DNA from 2 places in the Streptomyces sp. KL2 genome. Region 1 is predicted to be linked to the other one. Evidence: riboswitches for the same ligand, from Rfam matches in the RefSeq annotation. Region 1 holds a riboswitch; the other holds the start of a gene.

The links. A riboswitch is a leader RNA that binds a small molecule or an ion and turns the genes downstream of it on or off. The one in region 1 is predicted to bind glycine.
Region 2: it holds a riboswitch for glycine, as region 1 does, so the genes downstream of both, gcvT (glycine cleavage system aminomethyltransferase GcvT) here and gcvP (aminomethyl-transferring glycine dehydrogenase) in region 1, are expected to answer to the same signal.

The regions. Positions count from the first base shown of each region.
Region 1 covers NZ_CP127170.1:406,808-412,167, forward strand. Annotated here, with positions in the region: gene gcvP (aminomethyl-transferring glycine dehydrogenase) at 1-1,957, opposite strand, end outside; glycine riboswitch at 2,141-2,238, opposite strand; gene QPK52_RS01925 (PRC-barrel domain-containing protein) at 2,398-2,775, shown strand; gene QPK52_RS01930 (DNA polymerase IV) at 2,691-4,136, opposite strand; gene QPK52_RS01935 (MerR family transcriptional regulator) at 4,228-4,827, opposite strand; gene QPK52_RS01940 (bifunctional nuclease family protein) at 5,012-5,360, opposite strand, start outside.
Region 2 covers NZ_CP127170.1:1,684,785-1,690,144, reverse strand. Annotated here, with positions in the region: gene glyA (serine hydroxymethyltransferase) at 65-1,333, opposite strand; gene gcvH (glycine cleavage system protein GcvH) at 1,408-1,785, opposite strand; gene gcvT (glycine cleavage system aminomethyltransferase GcvT) at 1,893-3,020, opposite strand; glycine riboswitch at 3,195-3,304, opposite strand; gene QPK52_RS07510 (AAA family ATPase) at 3,529-4,248, shown strand; gene QPK52_RS07505 (enhanced serine sensitivity protein SseB) at 4,328-5,107, shown strand; gene QPK52_RS07500 (enhanced serine sensitivity protein SseB C-terminal domain-containing protein) at 5,298-5,360, shown strand, end outside.

The DNA.
Region 1 (5,360 bases):
CCTCGCGGTGCTCGTCGATCTTGGCCCGCAGGTCCTCGACGTCCACGTCGCCGTTCTCGCCGGTCCTGACGACGACGACCCTCATCCCGGCCATCACGGCGCTCGCGGCGTTGGTGCCGTGCGCGGAGGACGGGATCAGGCAGACGGTACGGCCGGCCTCTCCGTTCGCCCGGTGGTACGCCCGTACCGCCAGCAGGCCCGCCAGCTCGCCCTGGGAGCCGGCGTTGGGCTGGATGGAGACCTTGTCGTAGCCGGTGATCTCGGCCAGCCGCTCCTCCAGCTCGCGGATCAGCGTCAGATAGCCCTCGGCCTGCTCGGCGGGCGCGAAGGGGTGCAGTGCGCCGAACTCCGGCCAGGTGACCGGTTCCATCTCGGTGGTGGCGTTGAGCTTCATGGTGCACGAGCCCAGCGGGATCATGCCGCGGTCCAGCGCGTAGTCCCGGTCGGCCAGGCGGCGCAGGTAGCGCAGCATCGACGTCTCGGAGCGGTGCCGGTGGAAGACCGGGTGGGTCAGGTACTCGTCGGTGCGCAGCAGGGAGGCGGGCAGCACCTCTCCGGCGGCCTCGTCCAGCGCCTCGGCGTCCCCGGCCCCGGACTCCACCCCGAAGGCGCCCCACACGGCGGCGAGCTGCGCGCGCCCGGTGGTCTCGTCGCAGGCGATGCCGACGTGGTCGGCGTCGGTCAGGCGCAGGTTGACCCCGGCCTCGCGGGCGGCGGCGACGACCTCGGCGGCCCGGCCGGGCACCCGTGCGGTGACGGTGTCGAAGAACGTGTCGTGGACTACCTCGACCCCGCCCTCGCGCAGCCCCTGGGCGAGGGCGGCGGCGTAGCGGTGGGTGCGGCGGGCGATGGCGGCCAGCCCGTCGGGGCCGTGGTAGACGGCGTACATCCCCGCCATCACGGCGAGCAGCACCTGGGCGGTGCAGATGTTGCTGGTGGCCTTCTCCCGGCGGATGTGCTGCTCCCGGGTCTGCAGGGCCAGGCGGTAGGCCCTGGCGCCGTCGGCGTCCACCGAGACACCCACCAGGCGGCCGGGCAGGCTGCGCGCGAACTTCTCCCGCACCGCCATGAACCCGGCGTGCGGTCCGCCGAAGCCCATCGGCACGCCGAAGCGCTGGCTGGACCCCACCGCGATGTCGGCGCCCAGCTCGCCGGGGGAGGTCAGCAGGGTGAGGGCGAGCAGATCGGCGGCGACGGTGACGACCGCGCCCAGCCCGTGCGCCTCCTCGATCACGCCGCGCAGGTCGCGCACGGCACCGGAGGCGCCCGGGTACTGCAGCAGCACGCCGAAGACACCGCGTTCGGCGGCCTCGGCGGGGATGCCGCCGGACAGGTCGGCTACGACGACCTCCACCCCGGTGGGCTCGGCGCGGGTCTCGATCACGGCGATGGTCTGCGGCAGGCAGTCGGCGTCGACCAGGAAGACGCCCTGCTTGACCTTGCCGACACGCCGGGACAGCGCCATGGCCTCGGCCGCCGCGGTGCCCTCGTCCAGCAGCGAGGCGCCGGAGGTGGGCAGCCCGGTCAGGTCCGCGACCACGGTCTGGAAGTTCAGCAGCGCCTCCAGGCGCCCCTGCGAGATCTCCGGCTGGTACGGGGTGTAGGCCGTGTACCAGGCGGGGTTCTCCATGACGTTGCGCAGGATGACCGGCGGAGTGAAGGTGCCGTGGTAACCCAGGCCGATCATGGAGTGCAGCACCTGGTTGCGCCCGGCCAGGGAGCGCAGCTCGGCCAGGACCTCCGCCTCGCTGCGGGCGGCGGGCAGGTCCAGCGCCTCGGTGCTCTTGATCACCTCGGGTACGGCGGCGGCGGCCAGCTCGTCCAGCGATCCGTAGCCGACCTGCGCGAGCATCTTGGCCTGCTCACCGGCGTCGGGGCCGATGTGCCGCTCCTCGAAGGGAGTGCCCCGCTCCAGCTCCGCGAGGGAGGTGGCGGGAGGAGTGCGGTCTGCTGTCATCTGGAGGCCTCCTGGTCTGCGCGACCTGCGAGGGGCACCGTGGCGCGGGTGCCCGGACGGCCTCCCCCTCTGTCATCGCGACCTGAGAGCTTCACCGGCCCACGTCCGCGGCCCGGTTTTCACCGTCGGTGAGGAGGGGCTGCGGCGTCGTCCGTCGCGGCCCGCCCTGCTTTCCAGAGTGACCTCGCCCGCGCGGTACGTGAGCCTGAGAGATTCCGGGGAGGATTTGCTCCTTCGGCGCCTCCGGCACTGTCACCGGAGGACTCTCCCGCTCGGGGTCAACAGCCACTTCAGAGCCTACCAGCGCCCGGTGGCACCGGCCCGGCCGCGGCCCTCGCCGCCCTGCCCGAGTGGCCGACGCGCCGAATGTGCCGTTTCGTTGTTTGTGGCGACTGTTTGCGAGCAGGCGCCTCTTCGTGCGAGGAGTTGGAGGGACCGCCGTGCAGACCGACATCGACCCGCGGAATCTGATAGGCCTCAAGGCTTTCGACAGCGCCGGGCAGAAGATAGGGACCGTGGACGAGGTGTACCTCGACGACGCCACCGGCGTCCCCGAATGGGCGGCGGTGCGCACCGGGCTCTTCAGCCGCGACGCCTTCGTCCCGCTGGAGCCCAGCGAGGTGGTGGAGGGGACGCTGAAGGTGCCCTTCGAGCGCTCCCTGGTGAAGGAGGCGCCGGACTTCGGCGTGGGCCGCCACCTCTCCCCCGAGCAGGAACTGCAGCTCTACCGCCACTACGGGCTGGGCGTGCCCGGCGCCGGCGCGCCCGCCTCCGACGACGACATGACGTTCGGGCGGATCGCGGGCTCCGAGACCTGACCGTCCCACGGCGGGAGCGGCTCGGAGGGCTCCAGCCCCGGATCGTCGACCGCGAAGGTGCGCACCCGGCCCGGCGGCGATCCGGGCCGCTCGAACCGCACCGTGACCCGCCCCAGGCCGCTGCCCTGCACCCAGCCCGGCCCGTACCGCGCGTGCCGTACGTCCAGACCGGGCAGCCAGTGCCGTACCACCTCCGTTTCCCTCCCGGAGCCCGCTCCGCCCGCCACCGGGGGCGGAGCGGGCTCCGGAGGCCGGGCGCCGGGCAGCCCGGCCGCGCCGGTCTGGGCGAACAGATCCTCCTGGGTGAAGTCGGCCAGCCCGCTCACCCCGACCCCCAGCAACCGCACCCCGGCGGTGGTGTCCACGCCCTCGACGAGCCGGGCGGCGGCCTCCCTCACCACCGCGGGGTCGTCGGTCGGGCCGCGCAGCGTCTCGGAGCGGGTGAGCGTGGAGAAGTCGTAGCTGCGGACCTTGACCACCACCGTGCGCCCGGAGCGCCCCGCGGCCCGCAGCCGCGCGACGCAGCGGTCGGCCAGCCGCGCGACCTCCGCGTGGATCCGCGCGCGGTCGGTGAGATCGGTGTCGAAGGTGTCCTCGACCGAGACCGACTTGGCGTCGCGCTCGGCGACCACCGGCCGCTCGTCGATCCCCTGCGCCATCGCGTACAGCGCTCCGCCGTGCGCCCGGCCCAGCAGCCGCACCAGCTCCGCCTCCCCCGCCTCGGCGATCTCGCCGACGGTGGCTATCCCCGCCCTGCGCAGGGTCTGGGCGGTGGCGGGCCCGACGCCGGGCAGCGTGCGCACCGGCATCGGCGCCAGCAGCGCCCGCTCGCTGCCCGGCGGGATCACCACCAGCCCGTCGGGCTTGGCCTGCTCGGAGGCGATCTTGGCGAGCATCTTGGACCCGGCCAGTCCCACCGAACCGCTGAGCCCGGTGGCGGCGCGGATGTCCCGGCGCAGCCGTTCGCCGACGGCGCGGGCGGCGCCGGCCGACCACTGCCCCGCCCCTCCTCCCGCCCCGCCCGCCTGGAGGTCCACGAACGCCTCGTCCAGGCTGAGCGGCTCCACCAGCGGCGACAGCTCGCGCAGCAGCCCCATCACCACTTCGCTGACGCGGCGGTAGAGCCCGAAACGGGGGGTGAGATAGGCGGCGTTCGGACACAGGCGGCGGGCCTGGGCCATCGGCATCGCCGAGTGCACCCCGAAGACGCGGGCCTCGTAGGAGGCGGTGGCGACCACACCGCGCGGCCCGAGACCACCGACGATCACGGGCTTTCCGCGCAGACTGGGCTTGGCCGCCTGCTCCACGGCGGCGTAGAAGGCGTCCATGTCCAGGTGCAGGACCGTCGGTGTCCCTCTCACACCCGTGATGCTGCCCTACGCCACTGACAGGGGCGACCGCGGCGCCCGCCGGCTGCGCCGCGCCGGCGGTGGCCCGGCCACCGCGCCCGGGTCACCCCGCCCGGTTGCGGCGGCGCGCCAGCTCGTCGGCCGGATTCTCCCCGACGATCGTCTCCCCGGTGTCGACCCGCTCGGCGTGCAGCTGGGACAGGGCGGCCTCGACGTCCCGCCACACCACGCCGACCGCGATACCGAAGACCCCCTGGCCGCCCTGGAGGAGATCGACGACCTCGTCGGGCGAGGAGCACTCGTAGACCGTCGCGCCGTCGCTCATGAGCGTCATCCGCTCCAGGTCCTCGACCCCGCGCGAGCGCAGGTGCCTCACGGCGGCACGGATGTTCTGCAGTGACACCCCGGCGTCCAGGAGCCGTTTGACGATCTTCAGCACGACCACGTCGCGGAAGCTGTAGAGCCGCTGGGTGCCCGAGCCGTACGCCGGGCGGACGCTGGGCTCGACCAGACCGGTACGGGCCCAGTAGTCCAGTTGCCGGTAGGTGATGCCCGCGGCCGCGCACGCCGTCGGTCCCCGGTAGCCGATCAGCCCGGGGGCGGCGCCCTGCGTGGCGGGGGCGGACCGGGCGGGAGGCCGTATGGAGGACCCGCGCAACGGATACGGATCGCCCGCCGCCCTGCTGTCGCCGGTGCTGCTCACGCCGACCCTCCGTCCTTCACGTCCCGCGGATATGCCCGGGACCTGCCCAATCGACGGTAGGCAGTCACTCGGGGTGCGTCAACGATCGCCACACTCGGCACGCCGAGTGATAATCACCCAAGGAGTGGTTTCGCGTGTCCCCGTCGCGGGAATGGGTGCCGGAATGGCCTGGCGCCGACGGCGCTCACTGGTTGCTGGTGCCGAAGTCCTCCGGGGAGATCTGGTCGAGGAACTCGCGGAACTTCTCCACCTCGTCCTCCTGCTCGTCCGGGATCGCGATCCCGGCGTCGTCCAGCACACCGTCGCTGCCGTAGATCGGCGTCCCGGTGCGAAGGGCCAGCGCTATGGCGTCGGACGGGCGGGCACTCACCTCCACACCGCTGGCGAAGACCAGCTCGGCGTAGAAGACACCCTCTCTGAGGTCGGTGATCCGCACAGCGGTGAGCTCCTGGCCGACCGCCTCCAGGACGTCCTTGAACAGGTCATGGGTCAGCGGGCGGGCAGGCGTCATGCCCTGCTGGGCGAAGGCGATC
Region 2 (5,360 bases), 1.3 Mb from region 1:
GGACGGTGCCGGGGTCCGGGCGCGCCGCCGGCCGGGCGGCGCACCCGGGTGCCGCGTCCCGGGCCTACAGGCCCGGGTACAGCGGGTGCTTGTCGGCCAGCGCGGAGACGCGGCCGGCCAGCTCCTTGGCCTTCGCCTCGTCGAACGAGGGCTTCAGCGTCTCGGCGATGACGTCCGCGACCTCGCGGAAGTCGTCGGCGGTGAAGCCGCGCGTGGCCAGCGCCGGGGTGCCGATGCGCAGGCCCGAGGTGACCATCGGCGGGCGGGGGTCGTTCGGGATGGCGTTGCGGTTGACGGTGATGCCGATGGAGTGCAGGCGGTCCTCGGCCTGGCGGCCGTCCAGCTCGCTGTCGCGCAGGTCGACCAGGACCAGGTGGACGTCGGTGCCGCCGGACAGCACGGCGACGCCCGCCTCGGCGGCGTCCGGCCGCGTCAGCCGTTCGGCCAGCAGCTTCGCGCCCTCCAGGGTACGGCGCTGGCGGTCCTTGAACTCCTCCGTCGCCGCGATCTTGAAGGAGACCGCCTTCGCCGCGATGACGTGCTCCAGCGGGCCGCCCTGCTGGCCGGGGAAGACCGCCGAGTTGATCTTCTTGGCGTGCTCCTGCTTCGACAGGATCACCCCGCCGCGCGGGCCGCCGAGGGTCTTGTGGGTCGTGGTGGTGACCACGTCCGCGTACGGCACCGGGTTGGGGTGGAGCCCTGCGGCCACCAGGCCGGCGAAGTGCGCCATGTCCACCATCAGCAGCGCGCCCACCTCGTCGGCGATGCGGCGGAAGGCGGCGAAGTCGAGCTGCCTCGGGTACGCCGACCAGCCGGCGATGATCAGCTTCGGGCGGCGCTCCTTCGCCAGCCGCTCGACCTCCTCCATGTCGACCAGGCCGGTGGCGGCGTCGACGTGGTAGGCGACCACGTCGTACAGCTTGCCGGAGAAGTTGATCTTCATGCCGTGGGTCAGGTGGCCGCCGTGCGCCAGGTCCAGGCCCAGGATGGTGTCGCCCGGCTGCAGCAGGGCGAACATCGCCGCGGCGTTGGCCGAGGCGCCCGAGTGCGGCTGGACGTTGGCGGCCTCGGCGCCGAAGAGGGCCTTCACCCGCTCGCGGGCGATGTCCTCGATCACGTCGACGTGCTCGCAGCCGCCGTAGTAGCGGCGGCCGGGGTAGCCCTCGGCGTACTTGTTGGTGAGGACCGAGCCCTGGGCCTGGAGCGCGGCGACCGGGGCGAAGTTCTCCGAGGCGATCATCTCCAGGGTGGTCTGCTGGCGGCGCAGCTCGGCGTCGACGGCTGCGGCGACGTCGGGATCGACCTCGTGCAGGGAACTGTTCAGAAGCGACATCCGGGTCTTTCCGATCGTGGTGGGCTGGCGGCGGACGGCGGGTCCGGGCGCGGAGCAGGCGGGCGGGCCGCCGCTCACTGGCCGGTGAAGGCGGCGTACTCGTCGGCGGACAGCAGGTCCCCCGGCTCGTCCGCCACCCGGACCTTGAACAGCCAACCGCCCTCGTAGGGGGCGGAGTTCACCAGCGCCGGGTCGTCCACCACGTCCTGGTTGACCTCGGTGACCTCACCGGTGACCGGCGCGTACAGGTCGCTGACCGACTTGGTCGACTCCAGCTCGCCGCAGGGTTCGCCCGCGGTCACCGTGTCGCCGACCTCCGGGAGCTGCACGAAGACGACGTCGCCGAGCGCGTTCGCCGCGTGCTCGGTGATGCCGATCGTCGAGACGCCGTCCTCGGCGGCCGACAGCCACTCGTGCTCCTTGCTGTAGCGCAGCTGCTGGGGGTTGCTCATGGCGTGATTCTCCTGATCAGGGGTGCGGTGTGAGAAACGGGTCTTGCCAGGTGGGACGGTGTCCCGGGCGGGTGGTGCGGCCGGTGGTGCGGGGGCGGCCGGGGCCGTCAGCGTTCGCGCCGGTAGAACGGCAGCGCGACGACCTCGTAGGGCTCATGCGTACCGCGGATGTCCACCGCCACACCCTCGGTGCCCGGGGCGGCGTGGGCGGCGTCCACGTACGCCATGGCGATCGGCCTGCCCAGCGTGGGGGAGGGGGCCCCGGAGGTGACCTCGCCGATCACCGAGCCGTCCGCGCCGACCACCGCGTACCCCGCGCGCGGCACCCGGCGGCCGGCGGCGACCAGGCCGACCAGCTTGCGCGGCGGGTTCTCGGCGACCCGCCCGGCGGCGGCCTCCAGGGCGGTACGGCCGGTGAAGTCGCCCGGCTTGTCGAACTTCACCACGCGGCCGAGTCCGGCGTCGAAGGGGGTGGTGGAGCGGGTCAGCTCGTGCCCGTACAGCGGCATGCCCGCCTCCAGCCGCAGCGTGTCGCGGCAGGACAGCCCGCACGGCACCAGGCCCGCGTCCGCGCCGGCCTCGGTCAGCGCCCGCCACAGCGCCTCGGCGTCGCCCGGGGCGACGAACAGCTCGAAGCCGTCCTCGCCGGTGTAGCCGGTGCGGGCGATCAGCGCCTCCACGCCCGCCACCGTGCCGGGCAGCCCGGCGTAGTACTTCAGGCCGTCGAGGTCGGCGTCGGTGAGCTCGGCCAGGACGGCGGGCGCCTGGGGTCCCTGGACGGCCAGGAGGGCGTAGGCGTCGCGGTCGTCGCGCACGGCGGCGCCCGTGAGACCGGAGCCGTCGAGCCGCTCGGCGAGGGCGTCCAGCACCACCTGGGCGTTGGAGGCGTTGGCGACGACCAGGTACTCCTCCTCGCCCAGCCGGTAGACGATCAGGTCGTCGAGGATGCCGCCGGACTCGTCGCAGATCATGGTGTAGCGCGCCCGGCCCACGGGGACGGCGGACAGATGGCCGACCAGGGCGCGGTCCAGCAGCTCGCCGGCCTGCGGGCCGGTGACGGTGATCTCGCCCATGTGGCTCAGGTCGAACAGGCCGGCGCGGGTGCGCACGGCGTTGTGCTCGTCGCGCTCGCTGCCGTAGCGCAGCGGCATCTCCCAGCCCGCGAAGTCCGTCATGGTCGCGCCCAGGGCGCGGTGCACGGCGTCGAGGGCGGTGCGGCGGGGGGAATCACTCATGGTCGGCAAGCTCCCAGGCGAGGTGGCGATGTCGTACGAGGACGGCGGGAAGGACACGCCCTCCCCATCTGTCATCGGAACCTGAGAGGTTCGCCGCGAGTCCGCACGGGCGGGCCACGGCTTGCACCTTGGGTGGGACGGCTCCGCTCGGGGCCGCCCGCTTTTCAGATCTGCCTCGTCCACACGGTATCGGGGCCTGAGAGATTCAAGGGAGGACTTGCTCCTTCGGCGCCCCGGAAACCGTCGTGACCTGCGTTTTCCGGGAACTCTCCCGTGCGGACTCGATCGGCCGGTATGCAGTTGACACGCTCATCATCGCACGCCCGGCGCACACCGCCCCCGGGCGGGCGCGAAGCCGCGCCGCCACGTCCCGGACGAGAGGGGTGACGAGACGGGTACGGCGCCGTGACACACCTGGTGAGCGGCCACCTTGTCCGCCGTCATCCTTCTTGACACGCTCTGGGTGACGCCGCGAGCGCGTGGCGCGAAAGCGGGGAGGACGTATCCGGTGAGCAGCCTGGAGAGTGCTTGTACGGCACAGGGCGGGGCGCCGCCCCGGCGCAGGCCCGCGAAGGCGCCGGGAAAGGCGGTGCCGGGGAGGGCGGTGCCGGGGAAGGCGGCGGGCAAGGCGGTGCCCGCGGCGGCGGGCAGAGCGGACGGCCGCGATCTGCGCGGCACCGCGGCGGTCCGGGTCCTGCGCTTCCCCGCGGGCGACCGCGTGGTCGTCTCCGGGCTGCCGGGCAGCGGCAAGTCCACCCTGATCCGCCGCGTGGTCGCCGAGGACGACGCGGTCGTGCGGATCGACTCCCAGGACATGAGGGAGCGCTGGGAGCGGCGGATGCCCGCCCGGCTGCCGTACGCCGTCTACCGCCCCCTGGTGAGGGTCGCGCACTACCTCGCGCTGCGGCGGGCCCTGGCCTCGGGGGCCGGTGTGGTGGTGCACGACTGCGGCGCCCAGGGCTGGGTGCGCCGCTGGCTGGCCCTGGACGCGCGGCGGCGCGGGCGGGCCGTGCACCTGGTGCTGCTGGACGTACCGCCCCAGGTGGCGCTGGCCGGGCAGGCGGAGCGGGGGCGCGGGGTGTCGGCGTACGCCTTCGCCCGGCACCGGCGTGCGGTGCGCCGCCTGGTGGCGGACGCGGAGGCCGGGCGGCTGCCCCCGGGCTGCGTCGCCTCGGTACTGCTGGACCGGACGGCCGCGGGGGCGCTGCGCGGGGTGGTGTTCGACTGACGCCCGCCGTCCGCGCCCCCGTGGAGGCGGGCGCGGACGGCGGACGGACGCACCCGCCCGGTGCCGATAGGGTTTTCCCATGACCATCCCGCAGCAGTACGGACCGGGGCACGGCGGCGGCTGGCCCGGCAACGAGCTGGAGGAGACCCTCGCCGCCTCCCTCGGCGCCCCCGGAGCGGGCGCCCGGCTGCTGGAGGTGCTCGGGCGCAGCAGTCTGTGGGTGCCGCTGCCCGAGGGCGGCGGGCCGGCGAGCCCCAATCTGGACCTGCCCACGATCCAGCTCGACGGAGCGCCCTACGTCCCCGTCTTCAGCTCCGAGCAGCAGTTCCTGCAGTGCGTCGGCTCGCACCTGTCCTTCGCCGTCGCGCCCGCACGGGAGTTCGCCCGCGGCCTGCCGCCGCAGGTGGGGATCGCGGTCAACCCCGAGGGCACCGTCGGCGTCCCCCTGCCCCCGGCCGCCGTGGCCGAACTGTGCCGGGAGGGCGGGGCCGAGGGGATCCCGGGGGTGGCGAGCGGCGCCCGGGTCCGGCTCTTCGAGCCCGACTGGCAGGAGGAGCCGGTGGACTTCCTGGCCGCCGCGGCCGGGGAGTTCGCGGTGCTGCCGCAGGTCCGCACCGCGCGCCGCGGCCTGGCCAGCGTCGAGGGCGACCCGCCCGCGCTGTTCGTCGGAGTGGAGCTGGACCTGCTGGACCCGCAGGCCCGTGCGGCGGCGCACGACGCGCTCGGCCGCGCGCTGGGCCGGGAGCCGGTGCGCTGGCCGGTGCAGATGGTGCTGCTGGACGCGGCCCAGGACCCGGTCGTGGACTGGATGCGCCAGTGCGTGCGGCCCTTCTACAACCGCCAGGACCAGCCGTACTGACACCCGGGCCGGACGGTGTCCCGGGCGGCTGCGCCCGGGGAGCCGGTCCGGTCGCACTCCGGGCGTCCGTGTCCGGAGACGGTCGAGTGGTCCGGGCACTGTCGGGTGCGGACCGTAAGCTGGTTGGATGTCGGGGCGGGACGCGCGCGCGGCCCGGTGAGCGAGGACGACGCGAGAAGGGGCGGCCCACGTGAGCGCGGGTGGAAGCGTTGAGCAGCTGCTGCGGCAGGTGGCGCCCGGGCGGTACGACACC